Regions from separate parts of the Sphingomonas mangrovi genome, predicted to be linked through region 1. Evidence: predicted binding sites of a transcription regulator. Region 1 holds the regulator's gene; the other holds the start of a gene.

The links. The regulator LexA, encoded in region 1, represses DNA repair genes until DNA is damaged. The targets are predictions, from matches to a motif close to GTTCCNCNCTTGTTCT.
Region 2: uvrA (excinuclease ABC subunit UvrA) is a predicted target of LexA. The motif match lies at 1,314-1,329, and genes of this name have one in related genera.

What each region holds. Positions count from the first base shown of each region.
Region 1 covers NZ_JBIUCZ010000028.1:34,689-42,017, reverse strand. The annotation lists gene ACBY01_RS13190 (anthranilate synthase component II) at 1-205, shown strand, start outside; gene trpD (anthranilate phosphoribosyltransferase) at 202-1,197, shown strand; gene trpC (indole-3-glycerol phosphate synthase TrpC) at 1,194-1,973, shown strand; gene moaC (cyclic pyranopterin monophosphate synthase MoaC) at 1,970-2,449, shown strand; gene ACBY01_RS13170 (molybdopterin molybdotransferase MoeA) at 2,446-3,624, shown strand; gene lexA (transcriptional repressor LexA) at 3,679-4,350, shown strand; gene ACBY01_RS13160 (ComEC/Rec2 family competence protein) at 4,890-6,944, opposite strand; gene gltX (glutamate--tRNA ligase) at 7,111-7,329, shown strand, end outside.
Region 2 covers NZ_JBIUCZ010000029.1:8,265-15,593, reverse strand. The annotation lists gene ACBY01_RS13305 (AbrB/MazE/SpoVT family DNA-binding domain-containing protein) at 1-12, opposite strand, end outside; gene ACBY01_RS13300 (hypothetical protein) at 55-354, opposite strand; gene ACBY01_RS13295 (hypothetical protein) at 522-1,118, opposite strand; gene uvrA (excinuclease ABC subunit UvrA) at 1,337-4,357, shown strand; gene ACBY01_RS13285 (P-loop ATPase, Sll1717 family) at 4,416-6,059, shown strand; gene ACBY01_RS13280 (hypothetical protein) at 6,145-6,381, opposite strand; gene ACBY01_RS13275 (hypothetical protein) at 6,628-6,780, shown strand; gene ACBY01_RS13270 (hypothetical protein) at 6,949-7,155, shown strand; gene ACBY01_RS13265 (DUF3597 domain-containing protein) at 7,152-7,329, shown strand, end outside.

The DNA.
Region 1 (7,329 bases):
GCTGATCGTCACCGACGCGCCCGACGCGCTGGTGGTCAACTGCACCGCCGGTGACGCGAGCGTCATGGGCTTCCGCCACGCGACGCTGCCGATCCACGGGGTGCAGTTCCATCCCGAAAGCATCGCCACCGAGCACGGCCATGCCATGCTCGCGAACTTCCTGACGATCGCGGGCCTGACCCCGCAGGCACGGGCGGCGGCATGACCACCACCGTATTGCTGCCCTCCACCGAATCGCCGCTGTCGCGTGAAAGCGCGGCCGAGGCGTTCGCGGCGATCCTGGACGGCAAAGCCTCGGAAGAGGCGATCATCGCCTTCCTCGTCGGCCTCACCGAACGCGGCGAGACCAGCATCGAGATCGCCGAGGCCGCGCGCGCGCTGCGCCATCGGATGCTGCCGATCGACGCCCCTGCTGGCGCGATCGACGTCTGCGGCACGGGGGGCGACGGCCATCACACGCTCAACGTCTCGACCGCGGTCAGCCTGGTGGTCGCCGCCGCCGGCGTGCCAGTCGCCAAGCACGGCAACCGCGCCGCCTCCAGCAAGGCGGGCGCCGCCGACACGCTGGAGGCGCTCGGCCTCGACATGGCCCGCGCCGGGGCGCTCGCCGAACAGACGCTCGCGGACATCGGTATCGCCTTTCTGTTCGCGGGCAACCACCATCCGGCGATGCGGCGCATCCAGCCGATCCGCCAGAAGATCGGCCGCCGCACGGTGTTCAACCTGATGGGTCCGCTCGCCAACCCCGCACATGTCGAGCGCCAGCTGATCGGCATCGCCCGCCCCGACTATGCGCCGATCTATGCCGAGGCGCTGGAAAGCCTGGGCGCGACCGCCGCGGCCGTCATCTCGGGCGAGGAGGATCTCGACGAGATCTCGATCGCAGGCCCGACCCGCGTCGTGCGCATCGGCTCGGTCGCGCTGCCCGATCGCATCACGCCGGCCGACGCCGGCCTGCCGGCCAGCCCACTCGACTCGCTGCGCGGTGGCGACCCGGCGTACAACGCGCTGGCGTTGCGCCGGCTGCTGGCGGGCGAAGAAGGCGCGTACCGCGACGCGGTGCTGCTCAACGCCGCCGCCGCGCTGGTGATCGCCGACAAGGTGCCCGACCTAGCCGAGGGCGCCACGCTCGCCGCCAACACCATCGATTCCGGTGCCGCCCGGCGCCTCCTCGACGCATGGATTGCCTACGCATGAGCACGATGCTTTCGAAGATCCTCGACACAAAGCGGGTCGAGGTCGCCGCGCGCAAGAGCCTGGCGGGCGTGCAGGAACTCGACCGCCGCGCCACCCAGCAGACGCCGCCCCGTGGGTTCCGCGCGGCACTGGACGCGCGTCCGGGTCCGGCGCTGATCGCCGAGATCAAGAAGGCGAGTCCGTCGAAGGGGCTGATCCGCCCCGACTTCGATCCGCCCGCCCACGCCCGCGCCTATCAGGCGGGCGGCGCCGCCTGCCTGTCGGTGCTGACCGACGAGGAATATTTCCAGGGCTCCGACGCCTATCTGGTCGCGGCGCGTGCCGCCTGCGAGCTGCCGGTGCTGCGCAAGGACTTCACCATCGATCCGTGGCAGGCGGCCGAGGCGCGCGCGCTGGGTGCCGACGCGATCCTGCTGATCGTCGCGGCGCTGGAGGATCGGCAGATGGCCGAGATCGAGGCGGCGGCGCTGGAGCGCGGGCTGGACGTGCTGGTCGAGGTTCACGACTTCCCCGAGCTGGAACGCGCGCTCAAGCTCAAGACGCGGCTGGTCGGCGTCAACAACCGCGACCTGCGCGACTTCTCGGTCAGCTTCGAGCGGACCTACGAACTGGTGTCGCACGCCCCGGCGGACTGCACCTTCGTCGCCGAAAGCGGCATCACCGGCCGTGCCGATCTCGACGCGATGGCCGAGCACGGCATCCACTGCTTCCTGGTGGGCGAGGCGCTGATGCGGCAGGACGATGTCGAGGCGGCGACCCGCGCGCTGATCGGATGAGCGGCCTCACCCACCTCGATGCCGGGGGGCATGCCCGCATGGTGGACGTGGGCGCCAAGGCGGTGACCGCGCGCCAGGCGACCGCGACTGGTCGCATCGCCATGTCGGCCGAGGCGTTGGCGGCAATCCGCGACGGGCTGGTGAAAAAGGGCGATGTGCTCGCCGTCGCGCGCGTCGCCGGGATCATGGCGGCCAAGCGCACCAGCGATCTCATCCCGCTGTGCCACCCGCTTCCCCTCACCCGCGTGGCGCTCGACCTCGCGATCGAGGGCGACGGCATCGCCGCCACCGCGACCTGCGCCACCGAAGGCAAGACCGGCGTGGAGATGGAGGCGCTGACCGCCGTCTCGGTCGCGCTGCTCACCGTCTACGATATGGCCAAGGCGCTCGACCGCGGCATGGCGGTCGAGGGCGTGCGGCTGCTCGCCAAGTCGGGCGGCAAGTCCGGCACCTGGCGCGCCGAAGACCCCGCGTGAGCCTGCTGCCGCTCGAAGAGGCCCAGGCGCGGGTGCTGGGGCTCGCCGGCCCGGTTGCGGGCGAGACGGTGCCGGTGCACGACGCGATCGGCCGCTGGGCGGCGCGCGACATCGTGGCGCTGCGCACCCAGCCCGATCGCGCGCTGTCGTCGATGGACGGCTATGCGATCCGCTTCGCCGACCTGCCCGGCCCGTGGGAGGTGATCGGCGAGTCCGCCGCCGGCCGGCCGTTCGCCGGCCAGGTCGGCGCGGGCCAGACGACCCGCATCTTCACCGGCGCGGCGCTGCCCTCCTGCACCGACACCGTGCTGGTGCAGGAGGAAGCCGCGCGCGACGGCCTGCGGCTGACGCTCGCCGGCGAAGGCCCATCGGGTGTCGGCAGCAGCGTACGCGCCGCCGGGCTGGACTTCTCGGCGGGCGACCGGCTGGTGGCCGCCGGGGCGCCCATCACGGCTGCGGCCGCCGCGCTGCTGGCAGTGGGCGGGCACGGCGCGGTGCCAGTACGACGCCGGGTCCGCGTCGCGGTCGCCGCGACCGGGGACGAGCTCGTGCCCCCCGGCTCTCCGCCCGACGCGGGTCTTCCCGAATCCAACGGCGTGCTGCTCGCCGGGCTGCTGGCGCGGCTCCCGGTCGAGCGCATCGACCTCGGCATTCTTCCCGACGACCGCGCGGCGCTCGCCGCCGCCTTCGCCGCCGTTCGTGCCGACGTGCTGGTCACCACCGGCGGCGCTTCGGTGGGCGACCACGACCTCGTCCGCCCGGCGCTCGAAGACGCCGGTGCTCGCATCGATTTCTGGCGCATCGCGATGCGGCCGGGCAAGCCGATGATGGCGGGGCGGCTCGGCGATGCGGTGGTGCTGGGACTTCCCGGTAACCCGGTCTCCGCCTTCGTCACCGCCACGCTGTTCCTGCTGCCGCTGGTGCGCTTCCTTGCCGGTGCCGCCGATCCACTGGCGCGCCGGAGGCGGGTACCGCTCGGCGCCGCGCTCCCCGCCAACGATCGCCGCGCCGATCACCTGCGTGCCGAACTGCGCGACGGGCGCGCCTGGCCCGCGCCCCGGCAGGACAGTTCGATGCTGCGCACGCTGGCGCACGCGGAGTGCCTGATCGTGCGTCCGCCGCACGCCCCTGCCGCCGCCGCGGGCGACTCGGTGGAAATCCTCGATATCGGTTGACAAGGCCCGTCAGCGTTTCCTAAAGGTTCCACGTCTGTTCCGACGGAGGACCGCATGCTCACGCGCAAGCAGCACGAGCTGATCTGCTTCATCGACGATCGGTTGAAGGAAACCGGCGTATCCCCCTCGTTCGAGGAGATGAAGGAGGCGCTCGACCTCAAGTCCAAGTCGGGCGTCCACCGGCTCATCAGCGCGCTGGAGGAACGCCAGTTCATCCGCCGCCTCCCCAACCGCGCGCGCGCGCTCGAAGTGCTGCGCATGCCCGAGCGGGGCGAGACGACCAAGAAGCCCGCCCGCGCCACCGCGCCGCGTCCGGCCCCGACGCCGCCGCCCGCCCCGGCCAACGACGTCCTCGAAATCCCGCTGCACGGCCGCATCGCCGCCGGCGTGCCGATCGAGGCGCTGGAGGGGCAGCAGATGCTGTCGGTGCCTGCCGCGCTGCTCGGCTCGGGCGAGCATTACGCGCTCGAGGTCGCCGGAGATTCGATGGTCGAAGCCGGCATCCTCGACGGCGACTATGCGCTGGTCCGCCGCACCGACGCCGCCCGCGACGGTGAGATCGTCGTCGCGCTGATCGAAGAGAATGAGGCGACGCTCAAATATTTCCGCCGCGAGGGCGCGATGATCCGGCTCGACCCCGCCAACCGCAGCTACGACCCGCAACGCTATCGCCCGGATCAGGTGCGGGTACAGGGCAAGCTGGCCGGGCTGCTGCGGCGCTACTGAAGTCGGCGGCGGGTTTCGGAGGCGGTCGGCAGGGTTTCGCAATCCTGCCGGAAGGTTCGACCGGCAGGCGGGCGCATCCCCCTACCTCGTCATGCTGACGGAAGTCAGCATCCAGATGCGCTACGCCGGCGGGGCGCGGCACATCGGGGTTGGATGAAGCCGTCCCACGGTGTGAGTACGGCGTTCCTCGCTGTGCAACAGGGGCGGATGTTCAGACACACCACAGCCGCGATTACCCGCAAAACAATGTTCGGCGGAGAACTCCAGCAGGACTGCCCCACCTTCTTCGTCATGCTGACGAAGGTCAGCATCCATACACGCCACCTTCGAGGCTTTGAGCGAGACGATGGCGGATACTACTTTTTTGGCATGACGCCGCCGCACCAGTTCGCCGAGCGGAGCGGAACCGCGCCCCGAGTTCCTCGTGGCTCAGAGGCGTAGCGGCAATGGATCCTGACTTCCGTCGGGATGACGAGTGTACCGGCGAGTGTGCGGCTTCCCCGCAGACGAAAAGCGTTCGCCCGACCGCGACGCGAGAATTACCGGCGACGATAATTGCCTTCTTTACGCGCCCGCTGCTGCCACCGCACGTTCGGCGTCGTCGTCGGCATCATCCACGGGTGCCGGTCGCCCGCCGGGCGGACGCGGCGGACTTCGGGCGGATCGAAGCGGATCGCGAGGCCGCCCGTCTTCTCCAGCGCCGGCCGGTCGAGCCGCAGCCAGCGCGGGGTGCAGCCGCGCGGCAGGCGGCGGTCGCTCACCACGATGTCGGCGCTGCGGCACGCCGCGATCAACTCGGCGGCGGGAAGGAGATAGCCGCTGCGCGTCGCGAGGATGCGCCAGCTGCGCCCTCCCCCGGCGACGTCGGCCAGGCAGACGTCGGCGGTACAGCGCGCATGGCGCTGTTCGGCCAGCGGCGGCAGTTCGCCGGCGACGCCGCCGCCCTCCCCCAGCGTGTCGCGCACATAGTCGCCGGCCCGGTCGCGCAGGATCGCCATGCCGCCGTCCGGCGTCCGCACCGCGAGATGCCGCCCGTCCCCGGTAACGAGCAGGTCGGGCGCTGGCGTCACCACCGCCCAGCCGGCGCCGACGAGGAACGGCGCCAGCCCCAGCAGCCGCAGCCGTGTTCGCCACAATGCCAGCCACAGCCCGCCCACGACCATCAGCGCGAATGCGCCCGTCGGCATCGACGGCAGCGCCGCGACCGACCCGGGTGCCGCGGCGGCGATCTCCGCGATCCACAGCAGCAGCGCCAGCGACCGCTCGACGATCCACCACAGCGGCGCACCGAGCCCCGCCACGTCGAGCAGCAGCGCCAGCGCCTCGGCCGGCATGACGACGAAGGTGGTGAGCGGGATCGCGACGAGGTTGGCGAGCGCGCCGTACAACCCCGCCTTGTGGAAGTGGAACAGGCCGATCGGCATCAGCACCGCTTCCACCGCGACCCCCGTCAGCAGCAGCGACCCGAGCCCGCGCAGCAGCCGCAGCCCCCAACTCTCGTCGCGCGCCTGGAACCAGCGGCGCACCGCCGGCTGCTCGTGCAGCGCGACGATTGCGGTCACCGCGGCGAAGCTCAGCTGGAAGCTCGGTCCGCTCAGCGCCTCGGGCAGCACCAGCAGCACCAGAAAGGCACCGGTCGCGACCAGCCGCAGCGTGATCGCCTCCCGCCCCATGGCCAGCGCGGCCAGCACCAGCAGCGCCGCGACACACGAGCGGACCGTCGGCACCTCGGCGCCGGACAACCAAGTATAGCCGATCGCCGCCAGCGCCGCGCCGCCCGCCGCCACCAGCGGCAGCCGCACCCGCAACGCCAGCGCCGGCACCAGCGCGAGCAGCCGGAGGAGGAGCAGCATCGTCGCGCCGACCACCGCAGTAACGTGCAGCCCGCTGATCGACAGCAGGTGGGCGAGGCCGGCGCGGCGCATCGACTCGTCCGCCGCCTCGCCGATCGCGCCACGGTCGCCGGTCACCAGCGCGGCGGCGACCCCGCCGGCGCTGCCCGCGACCCGCGCCTGGATGTGCGCGGTCAGCCGGTTGCGCAGGTCGGCCTCGGGTGCCGCCGCCGGACGGACCAGCGTCACCGGCGCGAACCCGCGCCCGGTCGCGCCGATCCCGGCGAACCAGGCGGTGCGGGTGAAGTCGTAGGCGCCGGGCACCGCGGGCGGGGGCGGCGGCACCAGCCGCGCGCGCAGCCGCAGCACCGCGCCGGGCGCGACGCCCGCGGGCACGACCGCTTCGGCCAGATTGACCCGCACCATCGGCGGCAGCGCCGGTGCCGCGATCGGCGCCAGCCGCAGCCGGACGAGGCCGCGTGCGGGCAGCGGCTCGACCCGCACGACTCGCGCGGTGAAGGCGAACACGCCCGGCCGGGCCAGTACCGGTGCCGCCACCCGCTCCGCCCGCCACCACACCAGCGCGCAGCCGAGCGCGGCGAGCAGCCCCGCCGCCATTATCACGCGTCCCAACCGGCCGGCCGCCGGCAGCGCCGCCCCCGCGAACGCCGTCCCCAGCGCCGCGAACAAAAAGGCGATCCACTGCGTCGGGTTCGGCAGCACGAACCAGGCGGCGATGCCCGTCCCCAGCGCCACCGGCATCCACAGCACCAACTGGTCGCGCTCCGCCTCCAGCCAGCGCTCCACCGCCGGCAGTAATTGCACCCGCCAGTGGATTTGAAGCCCCGGGAGGGGCGTGCTAGGGGCGGGCGCGGCTGACGTGGCCATGATCGATCGAGCTTGGGAGCAGGCGCTGTTGCGCGCAACTATGGATACCGGAACCTCGCCTGAAGGCGCTGTCGTCACGCGCTTCGCCCCCTCCCCGACGGGGTTCCTGCACATCGGCGGCGCGCGCACCGCGCTGTTCAACTGGCTCTATGCGCGCCATCACGGCGGCAAGTTCCTGCTGCGCATCGAGGACACCGACCGTGTGCGCTCGACCCAGCCCGCGATCGAGGCGATTCTCGACGGCATGCGCTGGCTCGGG
Region 2 (7,329 bases), on a different contig from region 1:
CGAGTGGATCATGCCAGTAAGGTAAGGAACCTCCTTACCGCCGACAACCACCAGCTACTCCGAACCGGCCGCTTCCGCCCAATACTGGATCTGGCACAGCGTCGCGTCCGTATCGCGATCCGCCGCCGGTTTGGCCGTGCCGCGGAAGAAGGCGATCTCCAGCACGCGCCGCCCCTCCTGCTCTTGCACCGCAAGCTGCGCGGTCTGCGGCAGTTCGCCTCCCACGCACAGCGGGATCTCGGGGCGCTTAGGCGTCTCCCACTGAACCGAGACATAGCCGTCCTGCGGCGTCACCGCAGCGGTACCCGCGTGCGTAAACACGACGCGCGAGGAGTCGATGGTCGCGTCCCCCATTACGATCGCGCCCTTCGAGCGGGCACCCCAAGTCCCTGTAGGAAGCGGTGCGGGTGCAGTCGGTGTCGCCGCAACTGTGTCGTTCGCGGCAACCACGGCTTCGCTGCGCGACGCCTCCGGCTGGCAAGCGAGCAAGGAAAGGCTCGCGAGAGCGAGTACCGCCAACTTCATGGTTTGGTCACCTTCGATGCGCCGATAAAAAGATCATATACTTCACGGTTGCGCTGCGCGGATAGTTGCGGACGGTTCGACTGCTTCGCTACCGCTACCCAGTCGGGCCCTCCCCGCTGGTTCACAGCACGTGTGAAATTCCTGAAGACGGTATGGATACGATTGCCGAGGTTGTACGCCATATCGAGCATGGCGACCTGCGCATCCTCGGGAAACTTATCGAATCCTGGATAATTCGCACGCAACATCGTTAGAAATCCGTTCAGCTTCAGGTCGAAAAGCCGCTCCGCCTCCCCTCTCAACATGATGAGACTGGCGTGGCGTTGAAATGCCTGCGCCGTGAGGTTGTTGGCGCTCCCAGCGGCACTCAAAGCGCGGATGGCTTGCCACTCGTCTGCTTTCTCCTTCGCTGTCGCGATCTTCTGAGTCCGAGCGACGAGCATCTCTATGGAAGCGGTTGATGCGGCATTTGGCAGCATGGTGCCATATCCGACGGTTACCTGACTTACCGTGTCCAAATAGAAGTGCGCAATGAAACCCTCGCTGCTGAAGATGATTCCACGCGCTCTGGCCTTGGCATTTGCAACGCTCATACCACCATCCCATACCGTCAGAGTGCAGCCGCCTGATAGTCTAAACAGCCGCACTCCTCCACTTGCGTGAGAGTTTCGCCGTTGTGAGCGCAGCGTACGAAGCCTCAGTGCGCCAGGCAACCCAACGCGTGACGCCCCCCCCACCCTCGCAACCGCCTCCCCCGCTTCCTATCTCCCGCCTCTGGCATCCCGCACAGAACGGAAGTAGAACGCACTCCATGAGTCTGACCCACATCTCCGTCCGCGGCGCGCGGGAACACAACCTCAAGGGCGTCGACATCGACATCCCGCGCGATACGCTGACGGTGATCACCGGCCTGTCGGGATCGGGCAAGTCCTCCCTCGCCTTCGACACCATCTATGCAGAGGGGCAGCGCCGCTACGTGGAGTCGCTCTCCGCCTATGCGCGCCAGTTCCTGGAGATGATGCAGAAGCCCGATGTCGAGCATATCGAGGGCCTCTCCCCCGCGATCTCGATCGAGCAGAAGACGACCAGCCGCAACCCGCGCTCCACGGTCGCCACCGTGACCGAGATCTACGACTATATGCGCCTGTTGTGGGCGCGGATCGGCATCCCCTATTCGCCCGCGACCGGCCTTCCGATCGCGGCGCAGACCGTCAGCCAGATGGTCGATCGCGTGCTGGCCCTGCCCGACGGCACCCGCCTGCTGCTGCTCGCCCCGGTCGTGCGCGGGCGCAAGGGCGAGTATCGCAAGGAGCTCGCCGAGTGGCAGAAGGCCGGCTTCCAGCGCGTCCGCATCGATGGTGAGGTCCATCTGATCGAGGACGCCCCCGCGCTCGACAAGAAGTACAAGCATGACATCGAGGTGGTGGTCGATCGCCTGGTGACCGGCGGCGACATCGCTACGCGCCTGGCCGACAGCTTCGAAACCGCGCTGAAGCTCGCCGACGGCCTCGCCTATGTCGACCTGGTCGACGCGGTGGTGCCGCCGATGGCCGGCACCCAGCCCAACCCCGTCATCCCAGCGCAGGCTGGGATCTCCCCCGATGGCGCGGAACAGGCGCCGCACGAGACCCCAGCCTCCGCCGGGGTGACGAAGACGGCGGCGAGCGACCGCAAGATGAAGGGCGCCGGCGTGCCCGCCAACCGCATCGTCTTTTCCGAACGCTTCGCCTGCCCCGTCTCCGGCTTTACCATTGCCGAGATCGAGCCGCGGCTGTTCTCGTTCAACGCCCCCCAAGGCGCCTGCCCGGCCTGCGACGGCCTGGGCGAAAAGCTCGAGTTCGACGAAGACCTCGTCGTTCCCAACCACGATCTCACGATCAAGAAGGGGGCGATCGTCCCCTGGGCCAAGTCCAACCCGCCCTCGCCCTACTACCTGCAGGTGCTCGGCAGCCTCGCGCGCGCGTTCGACTTCAGCCTCGACACGCCGTGGACCGACCTGCCGCCGGAGGTCCAGCGCACCATCCTCCACGGCACCGCGGGCAAGCCCGTCACCCTCACCTTCGTCGACGGCAAGAAGTCGTACGACGTCAAGAAGCCGTTCGAGGGCGTGCTCGGCAACCTCAACCGCCGCATGCTCCAGACCGAGAGCGCCTGGATGCGCGAGGAGCTGTCGAAGTACCAGGCCAGCCACCCCTGCGAGACCTGCGGCGGCGCCCGGCTGAAGCCCGAGGCGCTGGCGGTGAAGGTCGCGGGCGAGGACATCGCCCACGCCACCCACCTCTCGGTGGTGGACGCGCTCGCCTGGTTCCAGGCGCTCCCCGCCCAGCTGAACGACCAGCACCGCGCCATCGCCACCGCGATCCTGAAGGAGATCGACGAGCGCCTCGGCTTCCTCAACAACGTCGGGCTCGACTATCTCAACCTCAACCGCACCTCCGGCACGCTGTCGGGCGGCGAGAGCCAGCGCATCCGCCTCGCCTCCCAGATCGGCTCGGGCCTCTCGGGCGTCCTCTACGTCCTCGACGAGCCCTCGATCGGGCTGCATCAGCGCGACAACGACATGCTGCTCGCCACCCTCCGGCGTCTCCGCGACCTCGGCAACACCGTGCTGGTGGTCGAGCATGACGAGGACGCGATCCGCACCGCCGACTATGTGATCGACATGGGGCCGGGCGCCGGCGTCCACGGCGGCGCGGTCGTCGCCGCCGGTACGCTGCCGGAGGTGCTCGCGACCGAAGGCTCGGTCACCGCCGACTATCTCAACGGCACCCGCGAGGTGCCGCTCCCGGCCAAGCGCCGCAAGGGCACGGGCAAGAAGCTTACCGTCCACAACGCCACCGCCAACAACCTGACCGGCGTCACCGCCGCGATCCCGCTCGGCACCTTCACCTGCATCACCGGCGTCTCGGGCTCGGGCAAGTCGAGCTTCACCATCGACACGCTCTTCGCCGCCGCCGCGCGCCAGCTGAACGGCGCGCGCGTGCTCGCGGGCAAGCACGACAAGATCACCGGCCTCCAGCACCTCGACAAGGTCATCGACATCGACCAGTCGCCGATCGGCCGCACCCCGCGCTCGAACCCGGCCACCTACACCGGCGCCTTCACCCAGATCCGCGACTGGTTCGCCGGCCTCCCCGAAGCGCAGGCGCGCGGCTACAAGCCCGGCCGCTTCTCCTTCAACGTCAAGGGCGGCCGCTGCGAGGCGTGCCAGGGCGACGGCGTGCTCAAGATCGAGATGCACTTCCTCCCCGACGTCTATGTCGAGTGCGACGTCTGCCACGGCGCCCGCTACAACCGCGAGACGCTGGAGGTGAAGTTCAAGGGCAAGTCCATCGCCGACGTGCTCGACATGACGGTCGAGGACGCGCACGAGTTCTTCAAGGCGGTGCCCCCGATCCGCGACAAGATGGCGATGCTCGCCGAAGTGGGCCTCGGCTACGTCAAGGTCGGCCAGCAGGCGACGACGCTGTCGGGCGGCGAGGCGCAGCGCGTCAAGCTCGCCAAGGAGCTCGCCCGCCGCGCCACCGGCAACACCCTCTACATCCTCGACGAGCCCACCACCGGCCTGCATTTCGAGGACGTGCGCAAGCTCCTGGAAGTGCTCCACGCGCTGGTCGAGCAGGGCAACACCGTGGTCGTGATCGAGCACAACCTCGACGTCATCAAGACCGCCGACTGGATCCTAGACCTGGGGCCCGAGGGCGGCGTCAAGGGCGGCGAGATCGTCGCCGAAGGCACGCCCGAGCAGGTGGCGAAGGAACCGCGGAGTTATACGGGGCGGTATCTGGCGCCGTTGCTGAAGCCCAGGAAGGTGGCGCAGGCGGCGGAGTGAGGGTGAGGTTCCGAAAGCCGTTGCGCATGCAGCCGTTTGAGGTACTTTCCTGTCAGAGATGGCGATAGGGGACGGAAGCGTGGCGCGACAATTACGGAACATTCACCTCGGGATGGTGGACGGGAAGTTCGAGTACGTCACACCACAAGATGATCGCGATAACAGTTTTTACGACGCCTTCTTAATCCCAGAGAATGTTGACATTTCTTCGCTTAACAATCGAAGACAGTACTTCGTAGAGGGTTTCCGGGGCACAGGAAAGACCTCTTTGCTTCGCTGGCTTGCGGAAATGAAGCGACGGGATGGAGCACTAACGGAGTTTGTACTCTTCAAGTCAGATCTTCCTGAAGAAAAACGTGAGGGCCTATCGAGTCAAGTTGGAATAACTTGGCTCGAAACCGATCGAAATAAGATGGAGTTTTCTCAAGACTTTAAAACGTCTTGGACATGGTTCATACTCCACAAAATCGGAGAAATTGTACAGCGCCATCCAACCGCGAGCACTACGGCATGCTGTTCCGACTTTATGCGACTTCTCGGACTTAGGAACAATGCATTCAAGAAAGTTATGGGCTTTCTTCCTAAGCTCGAGAAGCTTTCGGTAGAGATTAGCTCAGATTTCGACTTTTTCTCCGCAAAACTGGGCGCAGAGTTTACAGGAAACCCAAAAGAAAAGCGCTTCACTACTCTTTCTGCATTAAACGCAGCCTTAATAGCAGAGCTCAAGCAGTTTCCGCGTGATTTCTACGCTTATCTGTTTTTTGACGAGCTCGAAGTATTCTACGACGAAAAGTCAAAGTATGATCGTGACCAAAGGATGGTGCGCGATCTTCTTTTTAGTGTTAGCAAGATCAATGAAGTTGTCTCAAGCGAAGGCATACCGATTCACATTCTTGCAGCCGTTCGCTCGGAAGTGCTAGATGGGTTTGGAGCACTTGGACAGGAAGTCGACCGCGTAGTACACGATCGGGGCTTGAAGCTGGCGTGGCACTTCGGCAATCGAAACCTCGATCATCCGTTGTTCAAAATTGTAGCCCGCAAGATAAAGCAGTCTGACGAAGAAATGCGTCAGGTTCAAGACGCCGAAATCATCCGGGAGTACTTTCCAGCTGAGACGAGGGGCCACTCTATCGAGAAATATCTTCTCGACAGGTCTTTTTACAAGCCAAGAGACCTAATTTGGCGCCTAACGATAGTCCAAAAGCAGTTTCCAAATGAAGTTGGCTTCACGGAAAGAGCCTTGCTGGATACCGAAGGTGATTTCTCGGCGGTTATGTGGGATGAGATCAAATATGAACTCACCGCTAACTACTCTCCGCAAGAAATAGATGTGATTGAGACAGCTTTCTCTGGCTTTCGAACCGAGTTCTTTTTCGATGAGTTCGAAAGTAGGATGGCTGCGCTTGGAAGGGCTAGCGCACATGCTCGTTCTTTCATGCAAAAGCATGGTTTGTATGACGTACTAAGTGATCTTTATCGATTGGGCGCAATCGGGAATTTCTTCCGCGAAGGACCTAAGTCTTCCCAGATTAGAAACAGGTGGGCCTTTCGTGGGGACCCGACTCTCCTGTTTGATAAGAAACTTACTATTAACCCTAGTCTGACAAAACGTCTTTCGCTTGTCGCACCGCATCAGCGCAGCGCGCAACGTCGGCAGCGCCGCGCCGTACAATCAGATGCACCGCGCGACGAGGTCAGGTAGAATATGGGGAAGGCGGCGGCACTTCACCCCCAACGCCGCCGCCTTCCGCAGCACCTTGTTCATCCGCCACTACCGCTCCGGCCCACTAGGTGCGGAACCGCTCAATCGCGTCCGGGCCCATCGCAGCGTAACCTACTGCTTGGCCGCACGCCGCGACGGGGGGGCGGCCGCGCACCACGCCATGCGGGCCGAGGTAGCCCGTCGCCGGCCGGATCACCTTGTCGCCGATGCGGAACTCGGCGACGTCGAACATTTCGTCGGTCCACTCCGGCAGGTCCGGATCATCCCACTCTGGCGGCAAAACGGGCTTGCTCTCGCTCATGGCACTTCCTCAATCTAATCGCAGGCTGCGCCGCTGCACCCCGCCCGGCAAGCGGTTTCCCCTCCACCCTTGCACCCCCGTCCCCCACACCCCACATCCAACTTCAGGCGCTGACCCGTTCCGCATCCGGAACTTTCGCGCCGCTCCCGTCTTTTCCCCATCCCGCGCCGCGATCCGGCGCACTCAGGAACCGGCGGCTGCCGTCCCTCCGGGCGGCGCTTTCTCGAAAACCACAACAGGAACACCATGAACTTCATCGAAGCCATTCAGCAGACCCAGATTACCTCGCCCGCGAACGAGCCGTTCGCCGCCTTCGTGCCGCTGCATCGGCGCCTCTTCGCCGTCGGCCAGACCCCGCGTGAGATTGCGCGCGCTGCCGTTCGCGAGGTGCTCGGCTAAGGGTCCTTCCCGCCGCGGCAAAGCCGCGGCGTCGGTCGGCGCTCGCCGCGCCGCCGTCCGGGCGTGCTGTCGACGCTCGTCGTAGCTTCGCTACGCCTCGCACAGCACGCTGTCCTACAACCCCCGACTTGCGATAGATGGCCGGTCCGCCTGTTGAAGGAGGACGCCATGCCCCGCGCTTTCCCGCCCGCCCCGCCGCCGCGCCCGCTGCTCGCCCGCGCCGTCCGCGCTCCCGATCCCGACACGCCCGCCGGCCGCCGCTGGGCCGCGCACCTGGACGCCGGCCGCATCGGCACGCCGGTCGCGCCCGCACCCGTCGCCGCCCGCGGGGCTGCCACCGCGCAGTTCCGCCGCTGGACGGAGGCCCGCCCGTGACCGACGACACCACCGAAGCGGCGCTGTTCGAGGCGTTCGCCGCGCTCCACCCCGCGCCCGAGGCATCTCCCGCCCGCATCCGCCACGACGGCTGGACGCCCGATCGCCAGCGCCGCTTCCTCGAAGCCGTGGCCGAGGGCCACACCGTCGACGACGCCTGCGCCATCGTCGGCA